Regions from separate parts of the Paenibacillus sp. MB22_1 genome, predicted to be linked through region 1. Evidence: riboswitches for the same ligand, from Rfam matches in the RefSeq annotation. Region 1 holds a riboswitch; the other holds the start of a gene.
The links. Region 1 has a riboswitch for glycine ahead of sdaAB (L-serine ammonia-lyase, iron-sulfur-dependent subunit beta). Riboswitches for the same ligand answer to the same signal wherever they lie in the genome.
Positions count from the first base shown of each region.

Region 2: it holds a riboswitch for glycine, as region 1 does, so the genes downstream of both, gcvT (glycine cleavage system aminomethyltransferase GcvT) here and sdaAB (L-serine ammonia-lyase, iron-sulfur-dependent subunit beta) in region 1, are expected to answer to the same signal.

Region 1 covers NZ_JBLADV010000002.1:2,468,785-2,476,453, reverse strand. The annotation lists gene ACL02P_RS23025 (methionine ABC transporter permease) at 1-574, opposite strand, end outside; gene ACL02P_RS23020 (methionine ABC transporter ATP-binding protein) at 592-1,356, opposite strand; gene ACL02P_RS23015 (hypothetical protein) at 1,692-1,838, opposite strand; gene ACL02P_RS23010 (SDR family NAD(P)-dependent oxidoreductase) at 1,908-2,669, opposite strand; gene ACL02P_RS23005 (ArsR/SmtB family transcription factor) at 2,759-3,097, opposite strand; gene ACL02P_RS23000 (MFS transporter) at 3,230-3,427, shown strand; gene sdaAA (L-serine ammonia-lyase, iron-sulfur-dependent, subunit alpha) at 3,694-4,575, opposite strand; gene sdaAB (L-serine ammonia-lyase, iron-sulfur-dependent subunit beta) at 4,593-5,264, opposite strand; glycine riboswitch at 5,428-5,554, opposite strand; gene ACL02P_RS22985 (S8 family serine peptidase) at 6,051-7,669, shown strand, end outside.
Region 2 covers NZ_JBLADV010000001.1:1,098,511-1,106,179, reverse strand. The annotation lists gene proB (glutamate 5-kinase) at 75-1,181, shown strand; gene ACL02P_RS05095 (glutamate-5-semialdehyde dehydrogenase) at 1,225-2,472, shown strand; gene proC (pyrroline-5-carboxylate reductase) at 2,521-3,381, shown strand; gene mtnB (methylthioribulose 1-phosphate dehydratase) at 3,451-4,125, shown strand; gene gcvH (glycine cleavage system protein GcvH) at 4,230-4,658, opposite strand; glycine riboswitch at 4,871-4,969, shown strand; gene gcvT (glycine cleavage system aminomethyltransferase GcvT) at 5,180-6,310, shown strand; gene gcvPA (aminomethyl-transferring glycine dehydrogenase subunit GcvPA) at 6,330-7,669, shown strand, end outside.

The DNA.
Region 1 (7,669 bases):
CGGTTTCGAACCGCTGATAACCGTAACGGATGGCAAAATCGCCAACCCCTCCGCCGCCGACCACACCCATGACCGTCGAAAAGGAAATGAAGCTGATCGTCGAGGAAGTTAACCCCAACACCAGGCCGGGACGGGCTTCTACATACAAAAATTTCGTGATGATCTGCAGCTTGGACGCCCCCATGGACCGTGCCGATTCAATTACGCCGCGCGGCACCTCCAGCAGCGATTGCTCGACAAACCGCGCATAAATAGCGATTGCCACAACGGCCAGCGGAATCGAGGCGGCCAGCGTCCCGATCGCCGTGCCAACGATCAGGCGGGTGAGCGGAATCATAAACACCACCAACAGCAGGAACGGAAAAGAGCGAACGACGTTCACGATCCCGTTTAGCAGGCCGTACCTCAGGGAGTGCTCATATAGCTGGCCTTTACCGGTCAGATACAAGGCTGTACCTAGGGGCAAGCCAATCAGTAAGGCCGCCAGCAGCGCGATCCCAACCATCACGAAGGTCTCGCCGATCGCTTCGCCAATTTGACTGCGATACTGGACGAAACCATCCCACATCATCATGAGAAAATCCAACGCCCTTACACCTCCATCCCGCCAAGCAACTGCTCCCGATACGAAGCGTGGTAACCAGCCATTGCGGCGGTGCCCACTTCCGCATCGTTCCGCTGGAGCGTAAACGCATCGGTGATCCGGCCCTCTTCCATCACCGAAACCCCTTGGCAAATGCTGCGCACCACGTCCATTTCATGCGTGACGATCACGATCGTCATCCCTAATGTCCGGTGGATATGCAGCAGCACCTCGAGAATCTCTGCCGTGGTTTTCGGGTCCAGCGAGGAGGTCGGCTCATCGCACAGCAGGATGCTTGGCCGGCTCGCCAGCGCCCGTGCAATCGCCACCCGCTGCTTCTGCCCCCCGCTGAGGGAAGCCGGATATTGGCCGGCCTTGTCCTCCAGGCCGACGAAACGCAAACATTCCCGCACGCGTTCGGCGCGCTCCTTCTTGGGCAAGCGGGCGAGCTCCAGCGGTACCGACACGTTCCCACTGACCGTCCGGTTATTCAGCAGGTGGAACTGCTGAAAGATCATGCCGATCGAGCGCCGCACCTCGCGCCGCGCAGTTTCAGGGAGCGCAGTGAGCTCCTGGCCCAGAACCGTCACTTTCCCTTGATCCGGCAGCTCCAGAGCGTTCATCATTCGCAGCAGCGTTGATTTTCCTGCCCCACTGGGCCCGATAATGCCGTGGATGGTGCCTTCCGGGATCTGCAGGGAGACATTGCGCAACGCTTCAAATCGCCCGTTTCGCAAGCTGTACGTCTTGCTGACATGCTCCAACGTGATGATAAGCGTCCCTCCTCTCACTCCGGCGACTGTATTACTTATTTGATCATTCTGTTACATTATGCTTTCTTCCGTTGATTATAGACCATTTATGCATCTGTGTCACTAATTTTTCAAGTTTATTATAAAAGAGAAAAAAGAAAGAACCGCCAAGACTCCCTTAGCGGTTCTTACCCTAATCTCATGTTCCACACTTCCTGCAGGACAGAAATGAACACTTCATCCAACATGACAAAGCCGGGGCCGTATTTGGGCTTTGGGATTCCCAGGTCGATGCGAGTTGCTCAAATTTTTCTATCCGGTCGGACAAATAGCTGTCTACTCGCAGAAGACACGGCTCAGGCTCCGCTCCGCTTACGCGCCAGCAGCAGGCCGATCTCCTCCTGAAGCCCGCTGTCTAAGTCCGGCAATGCAGCTTCAACCAGCAGCTCTATCCCCAAAGGCGGCGGTGTACCGCAGCGCTCGATCCAAGCGCAAGCCAGCACAGGCCGAGTACCGATAGGTATGCCTTCGGGGTGGCTTGCTTGCCCGAGAGCTTGGTCGTCGTCATGGGCCTAGATGGCCGGCATGACATTTCCACCGGTCACCGGGAGGTACGCCCCCGTGATAAAACCGGCTAACTCGGAAGCCAGGAACGCAACCGCATTGGCAATATCCTGATCTTCCCCCCGCCGCTTCAGCGGAACTCCAGCGATATAAGCGGCATCATTCCGATCCGCAAGCTCGCGGTCGCGATCGCTGATCGTCCAGCCCGGGGCGACCTGATTAACGGTAATCCCGTACTCCCCAACCTCCTTGGCCAGGACGCGGTAAACGCCGTCCATGCCTCTTTTTCCTGCCGTATACGCCGACTGGTTGGGGAAATTCTGCATGGCGCACTCGGTATTAATTCCGATGAAGCGACCTTTTCTTTTGCCCATCATCGCCGGAATAAACGCCTTGGCCAGAAACACGCTCTGCAGAACGCAGGATTCAAATTGGCTCACATAATCCTCTGCCGGCTGCTCCAGAACCGAGGTCCAGTTATACTGCACCACGGCATTGGCGACGACGATATCCGGATCGCCAAGCTCGGCCGCTACCTTCGCTTTCATCGCTTGGATATCCGCTTCCTTCGTGATATCGCCTCGCACGATCATCGCTTCTCTGCCGGCTTCGGTAATCTCCTGCAGCAATTCCTGGGCTTTGGCTTCATTATTCACGTAGTGAATCGCCACTTTCGCTCCGCAAGCGGACAACGTCCGGGTGATTACCCGGCCTAACTGGCCGGTTGCTCCGGTAATCAGCGCGATTTGTCCTGAGAGATCAATATTCAACACGGGTACGCTCCCCCTTGGCTCCGATTTATAGCTCAAGTCTCTACCTAATCGGATATTCGTATTATTTTAACGATCAGCTTATCATCTTACTTCGATTTGACGTTTAGCTCTTTATGTTCTGTTTTCTCATAAGCCTCCAAGATCGAGGTCAGCAAACCTGGGAAGCGGGACTCCAAATCCACTTCCCGCAACGAAATAAACCGCTGCGTGCCTTGGATCCGAGTCGATATGACGCCGGCTTCCCGCAGCGTCCGGATATGGTGCGACAACGTCGATTTGGCGATGGGAACCTCGAAATGATTGCAAGGCTGTTCGCCGCAGCGGCGCATTTCCGCCACAACGCTAAGCCGAATCGGGTCACTTAAAGCGTACAACACGGAAGACAATTGGATTTCATCCCGTTCGGGGTGATATAGAACCTTCATAAGGAAAACTCCTTTATATCTAAATTTCGTGATGAATTCATTCTCCCCTATTTATATCATAAGGTAAGGCATGATATATTTCAATCGTTCGATAATTTTCGAACAACACTAGGCCTCGCCGCCGTCGCCGGGTTGTTTAGCCCGAGCTTCTGGATTCTGCTCGCCGTTCGCGTCGTGCAAGCATCCGGTGCCGGAGCGGTCGTTTCGTTGTCGATGGTTACGTTATCCCGTTACGTTCCGATCCAGCGGCGCGGCAAAGCGATGGCCTTGATCATGTCGGCCGTATCGCTGGCAGCTTTGCCACCTTGTTTTTGCTGCCGCAAATTTTAGTGCATCGCTTCGGATTAACCGCCAGCCATGCCGGACTGGTCATCTTCCCGGGCTCGATCCTCGCGATGGTCGCTTCCCGCAAAGTGGGTTCGGTCATCGACCGTCACGGGAAGCTGCTTGCACTAGTCTCGTCGTTCGTTTATTTGCGCAGCGTTGTTGTTGCATTGCAGTCAACAAGAAGCAATGCAACACCATGGAAGCCCAACCGGAATAAACCGAATCCATACCCTACCTCTGAAAAAAGAAAACCTTTGGAGCAACTCCTTCTACTTCTTCCGGCTTCGCAGCTCCTTCATGATTTTGCGGCCGGTAGGCGTTTGTGCCAGCCCGCCCTGCGCGGTTTCGCGATGGCGGCTGGGCATCGCCGAGCCCACCTCCAGCATCACGTCGATGACTTCGTCCGACGGGATCGCACTGCGCACACCGGCCAAGGCCATATCGGCGGCAGCCAGCGCATTCACCGCCCCAAAGCCGTTACGCACGATACAAGGAATTTCGACGAGACCGCCAACGGGATCACAGATCAACCCCAGCGTGTTCTTTAACGCGAGGCCAACGGCGTGCACCGCCTGCTCCGGCGTCCCGCCGCGTAGCTCAACCATTGCACCGGCCGCCATCCCAATCGCCGATCCGATTTCTGCTTGGCAGCCCCCTTCTGCACCGGAAATAAACGAGTTGTTGGCGATCACGTACCCGATGGCCCCCGCGCAAAACAACCCGCGCACAAGATGCTCATCCTCCCAGCCGAAGCGCTCTTGGGCGCTGACGAACACGCCGGGGATGATGCCGCACGAGCCCGCCGTCGGCGTGGCGACGATCCGGCCCATCGAAGCGTTCACCTCGGACACGGCCAGCGCATAAGCCATGGCCTGACATGCGATGTCACCAACCGAGGTCTCACTGCGATTGCGGTAAGCCTCCACCCTTTTGGCATCGCCGCCGGTCAGCCCGCTTGTGGAGACGATATCCTCCGTCAGCCCCTTATGCACCGCCGTTTTCATGATTTGGTAGTATTCGTTCATGGCGGCCAAAATTTCTTCCTCCGATTGCCCGCTCTCTTCCACCTGGTCCTGAATCATAATGCTGGAAATCGTGCGAGATTCCCGCTCACAGAGCTGGGCCAGCTCACGTAAATTTTTAAAACGCATCGTGCTCCCTCCTCGCTTTACTTCGTCAGATCAATATAGGACACTTGGCTGACATGCTCCAACGCACGGATCGCCTCCACTAATTCCGGCGGAATGGACGAATCGGCTTCCACAACAGTCAGTGCCTCAGCGGTCCGCCCTTTCCGATCGGTAATAATGTAGCCGATATTGACGTTCTCCCGGCTGAACAAGGCCGTAATCCCTGCCAGTACCCCTTGCCGGTCTGCGTGGGAGATGACCAGCGTCGGCAGCTCGCCTGAGCATTTCACCTCAAAACCGTCGATGTTGCGAATGACGATCGTCCCTCCGCCAATGGATGCCCCCATGACCTCGATATGACTTCCGTCTTGGCGGGTTAGTTTTATTTTTACCGTATTCGGATGGGCCCCAGGCAGGACTCCGGTGGCAAACACCACCTCAATCCCCTGCTTTTCAGCGTCCTGCATCGACTGGCGGATTCGCTCGTCGTCCGTACGGTAATCCAGAATGCCGCCAACGATGGCCAGATCGGTACCGTGCCCGCTGTACGTTTCGGCAAAGGAGCCGTAGAAACAAATCTCCGCCTTGACCGGCGCGGTTCCGAGCAGCTGACGGGCAAATCGTCCAATCCGTACAGCCCCGGCCGTATGTGAGCTGGAAGGCCCAATCATCGCCGGACCGATAATAGAAAATACGCTTTTAAATCGCATCGCTACATCTTCCCCTCATTTTTTCTATGACGAAAAAGAGACAGAGCAAAAAGGCTGCTGCCTTTCGCTCTGTCCCCGTTACCTGAAAGTTTAATGTTCCCGGTTCAACTTAACATCCGGGTCCATGTACCTCTTGGGTGGCTGTTCGCTCTCTCCAGAGTGGCGTCCGATCATGGTCCTTGTACCTGAGAGATTCGGCTGCCGGCTGCAGGACCGGCCCTTGCTCCTTCGGTGCCGCTAAGCTGGCGTCCCTTTTCGGATCAGCCCGCGGACTCTCCCATCATCCTCATTCGCCGATATGAATTTGTGCTTAATGTAAACCGAAGCTAGCAAGATGTCAAGATATCTTACATAAATTCCGGTGGTTCACGTTGAATTCTAGTTATTTTTTCCTATTTTTATAAGAAAATATGTATATTTTACTCATCCACCCACTTGTATACCTGATTTTACAGATATATACTGTCCGTAACAACCCCAGATTTTACCTTATTTTATGAATTGTTGAAAAATAAGGTGCGCTCCGTGTTAACTTATCTTCACTCTATGACCCCTGCTAAACTAAAACGATTCTCTCCACAGCATTGGCTTCAACTCACATCCACATCCACCATGACTTACTTACACCCGCTTCCACTATTTTACATGAAGGAGGTGATGTACCCAAGAGGCACTTGCTTCAATTTTTGTCAGGCGTAATGCGTCCGGACTCAGCTATTCGTTTCTCCGGGCGGCCGTCACAGGATGGATGTTGGGCTTAAAACTTAATCAAAGGGAGTGAAGAAGTTGATAAGTCTCAAGAGATTTCGCAAACCTTTCTCGCTTGGCATGTCGATCCTTCTTGCGTTAACTCTCGTTCCCGTCGCCTCCGCCAGCAGCAGCAGCGTATCGGGACAAAGCAGCCTGAGATCGAGCGCGCCCCAAGTGGCCGAAGCCAAGATCGACGCTAAATTGCAGACCCAGTTTAAGCAAGACGACTTCGTCACCTACCTGGTCAAACTCAAGGAGCAGACCGATACAACTTCGGTCGCCAAGCTGGCTCTTCAGAAAGCCCAGCTGGAGAAATCCACTCCTTCCGCCGCGAAGCTGTCCGTACGGACTTCCGTTGTCAGCGCCCTGCGCGAAACGGCCTCCCGCACCCAATATGCGCTGGAGGAATACTTGCGGAAAGCCCAGCAATCCGGAGAGGTGAAAGACTACAAAAGCTACTTTATCGTAAATGCCATGGCGGTGACAAGCTCGAAAGAAGTACTGGAGCAAATCGCCCTTTTCCCCGAAGTGGAGAAAATTCTGCCGAATGAAGAACGACATCTGCAAAAGGTTGAAATCCACAAAGATGCGGCTGCAGAGCCTGCCGTGAAACCGGCCGACGAAATTTCTTCTTCGCTGGGCGGTACAAGTCAAGCTCCCTCCGACGTTACTCCAAGCAGCGTCGAGTGGAACATCGCCCAGGTCAATGCCCCCGAGGTGTGGAATATGGGCATCGACGGCACCGGCATCGTTGTAGCTAACCTCGATACCGGGGTAGATTACAACCACCCGGCTCTACGGAGCAAATGGCGGGCCCTTGATGCTTCGGGCAATATCGTGAATCCCGAACTCAGCTGGTATGATCCGCACAGCCATGCTTCGCTGCCTACCGATAGCCACGGCCACGGCACGCACACCATGGGAACGATGGTTGGTTCGGAGCCGGACGGCTCGAACCAGATCGGCGTTGCGCCTGGGGCGAAATGGATCGCAGTCCGTATCTTTAACCCCTCCACCACGGATGCCATCATTCTGGACGGCGGCCAATGGTTGCTCGCCCCGGTGGATGCCGAAGGGAATCTGCATCCGGAGCTGGCTCCGGACGTGGTGAACAATTCCTGGGGAGGAGGCCCCGGTATTGATGAATGGTTCCGCCCGATCGTACAAGCTTGGAGAAGCGCGCAAATCTTCCCTGAGTTCTCGGCGGGCAACACCGATATCTTCAACCCCGGCGGTCCCGGTTCGGTAGCTGCGCCAGCTAACTATCCTGAAGCGTTTGCCACCGGTGCTACGGACATCAACGGGAATTTGGCGGATTTCTCTTTGCGTGGACCTTCGCCTTACGGTGAAATTAAACCGGAAGTTTCCGCACCAGGGGTCAACATTCGGTCCTCCGTTCCCGGTGGTGCCTATGAAGGCGGCTGGGACGGCACCTCGATGGCAGGCCCGCATACGACAGCCATCGCTGCCTTGCTGCTGCAGGCCAACCATTCCCTCACGGTAGACCAGCTGGAGGAAATCCTGACCAGCACGGCCACACCGCGGACAGACGCCGAGTATGAGACAGTCCCTAATAACGGGTATGGATACGGCATTGTAAATGCGTTGAACGCCGTAGGCTCTGTTCTCCAAGGGATCGGCAGCGTCTCCGGTCG
Region 2 (7,669 bases), on a different contig from region 1:
GTCAAAACTTTCGTCCTTTGCATGCAAAGGCGAAAGTTTTTTTTATTTTATTCATCGTTTGAGGAGTGATCCCCATGCTGCGACGCATCGTCGTCAAAATTGGCAGCAGTTCGCTGACATCGTCGGAAGGAGGATTAAACCGGGAGGCGGTTGCGTATTACGCATCCGAATTGGCCGGGCTGATTCAGGCCGGTTACCAGCCATTGCTTGTGACCTCCGGCGCGGTGGCCGCCGGGTTCCGCGAAATCGGCTACCCCGAACGGCCCAAGCTGCTGTATGAGAAGCAGGCTTCGGCTGCCGTTGGTCAAGCGCTGCTGATGCAAGCTTATCGCGAAGAACTGGCCCGTCACGGAGTAACCGCGGCCCAGGTGCTGCTGACCCGGTCCGATTTTCAGAACCGCAAGCGAACGGGTAACGCCAGCATGGCGATCGAAGAACTGCTGAAGCGAAACGTGTTGCCGATTATTAACGAGAACGACACCGTCTCGCTCGATGAGTTGAAATTCGGCGACAACGATACGTTGTCCGCCCTCGTCGCCAACCTGATTCACGCCGATCACCTGCTGATCTTGACCGATATGGACGGACTGTACACCAAGGATCCGCGCCTGGATCCGCAGGCCCAGCGCATCAGCCGGGTCACGGAAATCACCAGCCAGATCTATGCCATCGCCGGCGGCGCCGGCTCATCCGTCGGCACGGGCGGCATGCGGTCGAAAATCGACGCCGCGAAAATCGCTTCGCTCGGAGGCGTTCCGGTCTTCGTCGGAAAGGTCGCCTCTCCTGGCGATCTGCTGGCCGCTTTGCGCGGCGACGGGCACGGCACCTATTTCGAAGCTCATGGTGCCTCGCTGCCGCGGAAGAAGCAATGGCTGGGCTTCTTCTCCACCCCGATCGGGACGCTGACGGTGGATGCCGGTGCCGAGGAGGCTTTGATCCGCGGTGGACGAAGCCTGCTTCCGGTCGGCGTCAAAGAGGCCAGCGGACAGTTCCATACCGGCGACGTCGTAGAAGTCGTCAGCTCAGGTGGCGAGGTACTGGGACGGGGCATCGTCAATTATGATGCAGAACAGCTCCATCACATCCTCGGGCTCCCCAGCACCGAGGTCTTCAAGAAGTTGGACAGCGTCCATCGTCTGGAGGTCATCCACCGGGACGAATGGATTTCGCTAAAAGCATAATCACCCCATCCTTTTTCACTGGATTTTAAGGAGGTATACCTAAATGAGTGAAGTGAGAGAAAAAGCGAAGCTGGCCGGAACGGCCGTGTCCGTCCTAAATCGTTTGACAACGGCGCAAAAAAACGAAGCTCTGCTGGCAGTCGCCGATGCGCTGGTACGCAATAGCGACGCGATACTCGCGGCGAATGAAGAGGATCTGCAGCGGGGACGCGACAACGGGACGTCTTCCTCCATGCTGGATCGCCTGGCATTAACCCATGAGCGCATTGAAGGGATCGCTGAAGGACTGCGGCAAATCGCCGAGTTGCCCGACCCGGTTGGCGACGTGCTGGAGACGATCGACCGTCCGAACGGGCTGCATATCATCAAACGCCGCGTCCCGCTTGGCGTCATCGGGATCGTCTATGAAGCGCGGCCAAACGTGACAGTGGATGCGATGGGCTTATGCCTGAAGACAGGCAACGCCGTTGTGCTGCGCGGCGGCTCCTCCGCGCTGTCCTCCAACCGAAAAATCGTGGAGATCATCCATAGCGCACTTGCGGGAACTCAAGTTCCGGTCGATGCCGTCCAGCTGATCGAGGATCCGAACCGCTCCTCCGTTGACGAAATGCTAAAGCTAAACGGATTGCTGGACGTCGTGATTCCGCGCGGCGGCAGCTCTCTGATTCAAACGGTCGTGCAAAACGCCACGGTCCCGGTCATTGAGACGGGCGCCGGCATCTGCCATACGTACTTGGATGCCTCGGCCGATCCCGTGATGGCGACGGAGATCGCTATGAATGCCAAAGTTCAGCGCCCGTCGGTCTGCAACTCGATGGAAACGCTGCTGGTGCATGAGGCATTCGCTGAACAACATTTGCTCGAGCTGGCGAACCGTTTCAAGGAAGCCGGGGTCGAGCTGCGGGGAGATGAGGCTGCAAGACAGCTAATCTCTTGGGCTGCGCCAGCGACGGATGAAGATTATGCCACGGAGTACAACGACTATATTCTCAACGTTAAAATCGTTCGCAACCTGGACGAAGCGATGGCGCATATCGCCCGCTTTGGCACGAAGCACTCCGAGTGCATCGTTACCCAGGACAGCGCGAATGCCGAACGGTTCCAGCAAGAAGTGGACGCTGCGGCGGTTTACCACAACGCCTCTACCCGCTTCACCGACGGCTTCGAGTTCGGGTTCGGCGCAGAGATCGGCATCAGTACCCAAAAGCTGCATGCCCGCGGACCGATGGGCCTAACTGCGCTCACCTCAAGTAAATATATCATCCAGGGGAACGGACAAATCCGGCAGTAACGGGGTGTCCCCCTTTTTTTCCACCATTAAAACCGGAGGTCATATGCTATGAATACCATACCCACTTTGTCCGCCTCCACCATCTGTTTCTATGGAGCGGGTTCGATGGCTGAAGCGATCGTACGCGGCTTGCTCCATAAGCAAGTTGCTGGCGCGGATCAAATTGTGATGCTGAATCGCTCGAACCGGGAACGGCTCGATTATTTAGCGCAAACCTACCAGGTACAAACAGCGGCTGAAGAGGACGCGAAACGGGTCTACTTGCGGGATGCATCGATTATCGTCCTGGCGATGAAGCCGAAGGACGCCGGCGAAGCTTTGGCTGAACTTGGACCGCTTCTGCGCGAGGGTCAGTTGATCGTCTCCCTGATCGCCGGCTTATCTATCGCGACGATTCAAGTCCTGCTTGGCAGTCCGGTCGCAGTGGCTCGCACGATGCCAAACACCTCCTGCTCCATCGGACATGGAGCTACCGGGATCTCCTTCTCTCCGGAGACCACCGAGGCGCAGCGCGCCCAAGTCTTGTCGATGTTTGAAGCCGTTGGAATGGTTAGCGTTATCCCGGAAGAACAAATGGAAATTTTGACGGGCGTATCCGGGAGCGGACCTGCATATGTTTATTATCTGATGGAAGCGATGATTGAAGCGGGCATCGAAGGCGGGCTAACACCAGAGCAATCCCGCGAGCTTACCGTGCAAACGGTGCTGGGCGCTGCCCTCATGATGTCGGAAACCGGCGAAGCGCCTACCAAGCTGCGTGCGGACATCACCTCGCCAAACGGTTCGACGCAAGCGGCGATCGGCGTGCTGGAAGCCGGCAGCTTTCAGCCGAACGTAAAGGCTGCGGTCCACCGGGCTGCCGAACGCTCGAAAGAAATGGGCGAAGCCGTGAGACAAGCGCTGTTGTAGCAGCGAAGCTGTGTGGTGCAGCGATGGCCGGCAATGCACTTAAGGCCAGTATGAAAGGGGGACGGCAGCATGAACTACGTCGATATCCCATGGGAAGAAAAACAAGCGGCGCTGGACGCCATCCAACGCCTGTGGGAGGAGTTCGCCGCCCGCGGTTGGTTCCCCGCTTCCAGCGGCAGCTTGTCGATGAGGGTCGGCCGGTATACGCCGGACCGGTTCGTGTTTGCCGTAACAGCCGACGAGACGTATAAGTCGGAGCTGTCAGCGGCACCCTCCCCTCCGGCAGGCGTGCTGTTCGTCGATTCCGCCGGCGCGCCCTGTGAGCCAACGCGGCTCAAGCCTTGCGCCGACGCACCGATACACGCGAGAATCTACCGGATGACCGGCTGCGGCGCGATCGCGCACGTACATACGACGTTCAATAATGTGCTCAGCGACTATTTCGCAGCGGATGGCGGCGTCCCACTCAAGGGAAACGAACTGCTCAAAAGCCTAGAGATATGGGAGATGCAAGCGGAGATCCGAGTGCCGATTCTGCCAAACGCCGCCGAGCTCCCTGCCATCCTCAAGCAAATCCCGGGCAGTCTGGATACAAGTGTGCCCGCGTTGTTGCTGCAAAATCACGGGATCTATGCCTGGGGGGCTAACATCACCAAGGCCAAGCGCCATCTGGAAGCGCTGGAGTTTATGTTTGAAGCGCTGTACCGTTCCCTGCTGTTGCCCCCCAAAGGGCATCATGCCTAAAAAAACAACTCGCGACAAGCGATAGCGGAGTTATGCTGACCGAACATCAGCGGCTTCCGCGATTACGCTGACCGCGAGTTTCTTACTTTGCCCGAAATCTTGCTTTATCTCTCGATAAATTCCGCATACGCCTTCGCGTCCATCAAATTCGCCAGCGCGACGTTTGCGTCTTCCTTCAAACGAATGTGAACCATCCAGCCCCCGTCGTACGGCTCTTCATTCACGAGCTCCGGCGCGGTATCCAGCTCCCGGTTCACCGCCAGCACAGTCCCGCTGACCGGCGTAAACAAATCGGCGACCGTCTTAACGGATTCGATCGTTCCGATGCCTTCCTGCGCTTCGAATTCCTGCCCCGGTTCGGGCAGCTCCACGAACACGATGTCGCCCAGCCGATGTTGGGCTACGTCGGAGATGCCGATCTTCACCGTCCCATCCCCCAAATCAAGCACCCATTCATGCTCATCGCTGTACAACACGTTTTCCCTGATCTCACTAGCCAAAGCTTGCTCCTCCTCTTTCGGATGATCTAGCATACCTTACACATTGTGGATTATCTATCTTCGTATTTCCCTCGTTCAGATTATTCCAAACCTAGCTCTCATGTCAATATTATTAACACATTTGATAGAGTCTAACAAAATGTAAGCGTAGCCTTTTCCAGTAAACGAATTTAATTAAAATTATTATGATAACTTTATTGACATCTAGGCGGTTTTTGAGTATTAATGAGATGTGTAAGCTGCGGTTGATGGCAGGGGGAGAGATTACAATTACCGTATTGTAACGCCGAAGGAGCAAGCCGCGAAGCGGTGAATCTCTCAGGCAAAAGGACCTCTGCCGGACGCAACTCTGGAGAGCATTCACGTAGAGGTATCCTCTACGTGAATCACCCAAGGGGAAACCTGCGCGAGCTTCGAGCCTTAGCACAGGGTAACTCTCAGGTACAAGGGACAGAGCCGGGAAGAACCGTTAGGTAGGCTAGCGGGTTTTCTTTGGCCTGTCCTTTTTGCTGTTCTCAAAAATTGGCCGATCCGGCCCTTACGAGGTGATGGCAATGTCCGAATCCGCATTGCGGCGTACGCCGCTCTATCCCGGATATGCGCGTTATGAAGGAGTCCGCTGTATCGATTTCGGCGGTTGGGAGCTGCCGGTGCAGTTCAGCGGCATCCAGAAAGAGCACGAAGCCGTGCGCGAGCGCGCCGGTCTGTTTGACGTATCGCATATGGGCGAATTTTTCGTGGAGGGCCCTGAGTCGGAACGCTTTTTGCAACACATGACAACCAACGACGTGACTCTGCTTCAGCCGGGGAAAGCCCAATACACCTTGCTCTGCTATCCCGATGGCGGCGTGGTGGACGATCTGTTGATCTATCAACTGGATGAAGGCAAGTACATGCTGGTGGTCAACGCCTCGAATATTGAAAAAGACTGGGACTGGCTGCAGCAGCACCTTCCTGCTGAAGGTGTAACCATGCGGAACGCCTCCGACGAGACGGCGTTGCTTGCCGTTCAAGGGCCGCTGGCCGCCTCCCTCCTCTCCCCTCTTAGCGAAGGGGAGGATCCAGTGGCCTTGCGTCCGTTCACATTTATCCGGGAAGCGCGGATTGCCGGCATACCTGCCTTGCTGTCCAGAACCGGGTATACCGGCGAGGACGGATTTGAGTTGTATGTAGCAGCCGAGCAAGCGCAAGCGCTTTGGGACATACTGATGGAGGCCGGGGAGAGCCATGGCCTTCTCCCGGCCGGGCTGGGCGCTAGAGATACGCTGCGCTTCGAAGCTTGCCTGCCTCTGTACGGCCAGGAATTGGGACCTGAGATCACCCCGCTCGAAGTGGGCTTAAACCGATTCGTGAAGCTGGAGCAAGGCGACTTCATCGGCCGCGATGCATTGATCAAACAACGGGATGAAGGCATCCCTCGCCGCCTCGTCGGCCTGGAGATGATCGATCGCGGGATTCCGCGTACGCATTACCCGGTGTTTGCCGAAGGCTCTGAGGAACCGATCGGAGAAGTCACGACAGGCACGCAATCGCCTACCCTGAAAAAAAACCTCGGGATGGCGATCCTCACCAACCGCTATACCAAACCCGGCACGATTGTGGAGGTCGACATCCGCGGCAAGCGGCTGAAGGCCAAGGTCGTCCCGCTGCCGTTCTATCGCCGAAACCCTGCCGCCAAGCGGTGAAAGGAGAACACGAAATCAGATGCTAAAACATCGTTATTTGCCGTTAACCGAACAAGACCAAGCGGAAATGCTGCAAACGATCGGCGCAAGCTCCGTCCAAGAGCTGTTCAAGGACATTCCGGAGAGCATTCGCATTCAAGGTGAACTCCCGGTATCCCCTCGTTTAGACGAATACGCGCTGACCCGCCACTTAGCAGAACTTGCCGGTCGTAATGCCGACACCGACCGATTCACCAGCTTTCTTGGTGCCGGGATTTATGACCATCACATTCCTTCCGTCATTCAGCACGTCGTGTCCCGTTCGGAATTTTATACCGCGTACACGCCGTATCAGCCGGAAATTAGCCAAGGCGAGCTGCAGGCGATTTTCGAATTCCAGTCGTACATCTGCGAGCTGACCGGACTGAAGGTCGCCAATGCCAGCATGTACGACGGAGCTACCGCTTTAGCCGAAGCCGGCAACCTGGCCGCGGCTGCCACCAGACGCAAACAGCTTATCGTCTCCCGCACCGTCCATCCGGAAGCACGCGAGGTGCTCGCCACCTACGCTCACGGTCTGAATCTGGAGATCGTTGAGGTCGGCTGGGAGCAAGGCGTAATTGATCGTGAGGCGCTTGCTGCGGCCGTCACCAAGGACACCGCTGCCGTCTTGATCCAGAACCCGAACTTCTTTGGCTCCCTGGAGGATCTTCGTGCCATCGGCGAACTGGCCCATGCCCAAGGGAGCTTGCTGATCGTCAGCAGTAATCCGCTCGCACTTGGCTTGCTGGAAGCGCCGGGCAAGCTTGGAGCCGACATCGTCGTTGGCGACGCCCAGCCGCTGGGGCTGGCTCCTTCCTTCGGCGGACCAACCTGCGGTTTCTTCGCCGTATCGGAAGCGCATATGCGCCGGATCCCCGGCCGGATCGTCGGGCAGACCACCGATCGCAACGGCAAGCGCGGGTTCGTCTTGACACTGCAAGCCCGTGAGCAGCATATCCGCCGCGAGAAAGCAACCTCCAACATCTGCTCCAACCAGGCCCTGCTTGCCTTGGCTGCCTCTGTCTACTTATCCATGATGGGCAAGCAAGGAATGGCCGAAGTTGCGGAGCTGAATTTGCAGAAAAGCCATTATGCCAAACAGGTGTTCACCGCCATTCCTGGCGTAAGCGCCGCTTTTGAGTCGCCGTTCTTCAACGAGTTTGTGCTTCGGCTGCCGGAGGGCACCGACCCGGCTCAGTTGCAGCGGGATCTGCTTGCCGCCGGGTTTATCGGCGGGTACGATCTGGGACGCAGCTATCCCGAACTCGCCGGCCATCTGCTGATCGCCGTGACGGAGAAGCGCAGCAAAGCAGAAATTGACCAATTCGCCCGCGTACT